Regions from separate parts of the Latilactobacillus parafuchuensis genome, predicted to be linked through region 1. Evidence: predicted binding sites of a transcription regulator. Region 1 holds the regulator's gene; the other holds the start of a gene.

Region 1 (2,205 bases):
ATCCATCTGCATAAAATGGTTAAATAATCGACTGCGTAAGATTCGTTCCAACTTGGCGGCCCCGCCCCAAATTCGGGTGCGCCAACCATAGCGAAAGACGTATTGTAAAATCGCAGCGGCAAATAACACCACCAACCAAATCAACAACGTTTTAGCGGTTAATTTTTGAGCGGCCATTAAATCGACCAAGTTCCCAATCACTTTTGGTGGAATCACCTGAACAATTGCCACTAAGATTAAGAAGACCACGCCTAAGAAATAGCGGCGTGCTTCTTGCTTAAAATACCAACTAAGCTTTTTAAATATGCCCATAGTGCACCTCCTGTGAAAATTCAATATCCCCTATTATAACAATCTTACTTAACGGGGACAATCATCTGCTTTTTAGAACAAAAAAACATCGCCATTAGCGATGTTTCAACGTTGATTATTTATCGTTGCTACGTTTTTGTTGAGCCTTCATTGAATTCATCATCTGATTCAATTTCTTCTCTGATGGTTTTTGACCCATCTGCATCATCATAGCTTTCAACATCTCTTCGTTAACTGGTGGATTGTCTTGGAAATACTTCTTCATGTAAGCACGTGCACCAAAGAAACCTGCAACAGCCCCTAAAAGCGCGCCAATGACAAAAATTAAAACGCCTAATCCTATACCCATATCTTATGCACCCCTTCCTCTTTCAGTTCACTTAAATAGTTTACACATAATTCCCGCAAAAAGAAAGCGGAATTCTCAGTTTAATCGTCACGTAACCCTTTTTCTCGTTGAACATTTCTAACTTTTTCCGGTGTGACTTCTTGACCTTCCTTGTCGTAGACCTGTAACATTTCAACTTGTGAACGGAAACTAGCCCGGAAATCCTTGATGTAAGCGTCGCGTAATGTTTGCCGTTCCGTCGTTTCAGCTTCACTTAACCCTTCAGCTTTGGCTTTGTGAGCCAGCTCATTGATCCGATCCAATCGTTCTTGATTCATTACCATTTTAATTGCCTCCATTAAAATCTATTTCTCTATTTTGACCTATTATGCGTAAAAAGTCAAAAAACACGAACACTTGTTTGAAATAGCGCTATAGATATGCTACCATATCATTAACAGAATGAATGAGGTGCTTTTATGACTAGAACTGAATCCAAACAATTAGAAGTGTTGCGTTTCATCCATGATCGGGTTCAAGACAAAGGTTATCCGCCAACGGTCCGCGAAATTTGCGAAGCCGTTAATCTCTCTTCCACGTCCACCGTTCATGGCCACTTAGCACGTTTAGAGAAGAAAGGCTTACTTCAAAAAGATCCAACGAAACCCCGCGCCATTGAATTAACCGCTGCGGGTTTAAGTGCGATTGGCGCCACGCCTAAAAAGATTCCCGTTTTAGGCGTCGTTACCGCCGGTGTCCCCATTTTAGCCGTTGAAGAAGCCACCGACTATTTCCCCATTCCCCCAAGTTTGCAAACTGAACAAGATTTATTCATGTTAACAATTCGGGGCGAAAGTATGATTAACGCCGGTATTTTAGACGGTGATGAAGTCATCATTCGTAAACAGGCCAACGCCGATAACGGCGACATCGTGATTGCGATGACCGCCGAAGACGAAGCGACTTGCAAACGATTCTTCAAAGAAGCCGATCATTACCGGCTCCAACCCGAAAACGACACGTTTGAACCGATTATTTTAAACGAAGTTAGTATTTTAGGTAAAGTCGTCGGGCTCTATAGAGATCGAATTTAACTGAATCTTAAAAGGCCCTCCATCCGCCATGTGGATGAGAGGGCCTTTTTACTGTGATTTGACGGCACTTCTTTGATAACGTGCTCTCTCAATTAGCCTTTTCCGGTTAACTACAAAGCGGGCGTCATGACTAACCCCGTCACAACGCCCGCTTTTAGGCTCTACTCAGAAGTTAACCGGCTTAGTCAGCACTTCTTAATAACGTGCAGTCGCTCACAGCTTCTTGCGCTTAGCGACGTCTGGCAAACGAAGTCTAAAATACAGACTTCATTCACCAGACTAGGCTAATACTCAGAATCTACCCGTGAGCGTCAGCACTTCTTAATAATCCATTAGTTTAAAAATATCGTAGTCTTTGATTTTTTCACGGCCGTTTAAGTCGTTTAGTTCGATTAAGAAGGCTGTGCCGACGACGATGCCGCCTAGTTCTTCGACCATCTTAATCGTTGCGGCGATTGTGCCGCCGGTTGC
Region 2 (2,205 bases), 750 kb from region 1:
TCATCAACAGTTGAAAGCCTTATATATGGATAAAACGGTGTTTACCGTGCACTTTACGGAGGGCACGACTCAATTAATGAGTACCGGAATTGATAAGGCTGAATTTTATATCCAACCGAATCCTGGTGAAAAAATGCGACCACTGGCTAAGACAGCTTCGGGTGGGGAATTATCCCGACTGATGTTGGCCCTTAAAACGATTTTTTCTGAATCGCAAGGCGTGACGAGTATCATCTTCGATGAAGTCGATACCGGCGTCAGTGGTCGAGTTGCCCAAGCCATTGCCAATAAAATTTATCAAATTGCCCAACATTCACAAGTTTTATGTATCACTCATTTACCGCAAGTTGCTGCGATGAGTGATCATCAATATCAAATTAAAAAGCAGATTAACCATGACCGAACGGAAACGACCGTTCAAAAAGTGGTGGGTCAACAACGGGTCGCCGAATTGGCCCGGATGTTAGCTGGGACCGAAGTCACTGAACTAACGAGTGAACACGCGCAAGAATTAGTCGAATTAGCGGAAGCTGCTAAAAAGAAGTTGTAATTGATAAAGTTCAAAAAAACGGTCATCGTCCAAAATCTGGACGATGACCGTTTTTGCTATGATTAGTTTTTAAGAATGTAGCGGACTTGATTGGCCGTGACAATTTTATAAAGATTTGAACGACTTTCTTTTAAGAGGTAAGTCGTTGCGTTGATTTGGCGGATCAGTTGACCAGTCACTTGTTGGACGTGGTCTTGCACGTTGAATTGAACGGTTAATTGATAATGGTGTTGGAAAGCTTGCGTCAAATAAAGGGCAATCTGCTTGGATTGCATCTGTGGTTGATCAACGAAATCATGATTAAGCGGGGCAAGTTCAAAGAACTGTTGGTACCGCTTGATGAGTGTCTGACTAAACCCGACGACCTGTGCTTGTTTGAATTCCATATTAATTATCCCCCGAACATTTGTTTGTATTTCCATTATACGAACAAACGTTCTAATTTGCAAGTCGCAATTTTTATTTTTTTTCGGGTATAATTAAGTAAACAGAAAAAGGGTGATAAGATGGCTAATATTGAATATGAGATTAAAGCAGAAATCGGTGTGTTGAGTCAAAATAAGGCAGGCTGGCAAAAAGAACTGAATTTAATTGCTTGGAATGGTCGGGAACCAAAGTTTGATTTACGGGATTGGGCCCCCAATCATGAAAAGATGGGCAAGGGTGTCACCCTGACAAATGATGAAATCGCACAACTTCGTTTAATTTTAGATGAAATGAACGTAAAGTAGACTTGATATTAAGCGGAAAATAGTGCAAAATAGAATATAACTATTTTATGAAGAAGAGGGAATTGCGCAGATGTCCAATCGAGGAATGTTGATCGTTTTATCGGGTCCATCAGGTGTAGGTAAAGGGACCGTTCGTCAAGCGATGCTAGAAGATGAATTTCGTGACTTTCATTATTCAGTTTCAATGACGACTCGGAAACCAAGACCAGGCGAACAAGATGGTGTTGATTATTATTTTGTCAGTAAAGAAGAATTCGAGCAAGAAATTGCAAATGATGGTATGCTAGAGTATGCGCAATATGTCGATAACTATTACGGTACACCGATGAAGTACGTCAACCAAACGTTGGACGCTGGTCGGGACGTTTTATTAGAGATTGAAGTCCAAGGGGCCATGCAAGTTCGGGCCAAATGTCCGGATGGCGTTTTTATTTTCTTAACACCGCCTGATTTGTTGGAACTCCGCAATCGGATTCAAAAACGCGGCACTGACGATCAAGCAACGATTGATAAGCGAATGCATAAAGCTGCTGATGAAATCAAGATGATGGAAAACTACGACTACGCAGTGGTCAACGACGAAATTCCCAATGCGGTTAAACGGATTGAAAAGATTATCGAAGGCGAACATCTACGTGTGCCACGGGTCATCGATTTATATAAAAAAATGATAGGGGACTAAAACATGATTGTATATCCTTCAATTGATAAATTATTAGAAAATGTTAACTCACGTTATTCATTAGCGGTTTTAGCTAGTAAACGAGCTCACCAAATCGAAGCAGGTGATATGAAGATGTTATCTGAATACCAATCACCAAAATCGGTTGGGATGGCAATGGAAGAAATTGCTGCTGGAAATGTCATTATCGATCCTGATTCATTGATGCTTGAAAAAGATGCTGAAAAAATGGATAAGCTCGC

The links. Region 1 encodes LexA, which represses DNA repair genes until DNA is damaged. Its sites were predicted from a motif close to CNAACANNTGTTNG; they were not measured.
Region 2: a site for LexA is predicted at 950-963, ahead of ACVPPQ_RS01005 (YdbC family protein). Genes of this name have one in related genera too.

What each region holds. Positions count from the first base shown of each region.
Region 1 covers NZ_CM143875.1:1,676,256-1,678,460, reverse strand. The annotation lists gene ACVPPQ_RS08280 (ABC transporter ATP-binding protein) at 1-312, opposite strand, end outside; gene ACVPPQ_RS08275 (YneF family protein) at 428-661, opposite strand; gene ACVPPQ_RS08270 (DUF896 domain-containing protein) at 742-984, opposite strand; gene lexA (transcriptional repressor LexA) at 1,120-1,734, shown strand; gene ACVPPQ_RS08260 (adenine phosphoribosyltransferase) at 2,056-2,205, opposite strand, start outside.
Region 2 covers NZ_CM143875.1:167,482-169,686, reverse strand. The annotation lists gene recN (DNA repair protein RecN) at 1-550, shown strand, start outside; gene ACVPPQ_RS01010 (hypothetical protein) at 613-936, opposite strand; gene ACVPPQ_RS01005 (YdbC family protein) at 1,057-1,281, shown strand; gene gmk (guanylate kinase) at 1,352-1,963, shown strand; gene rpoZ (DNA-directed RNA polymerase subunit omega) at 1,967-2,205, shown strand, end outside.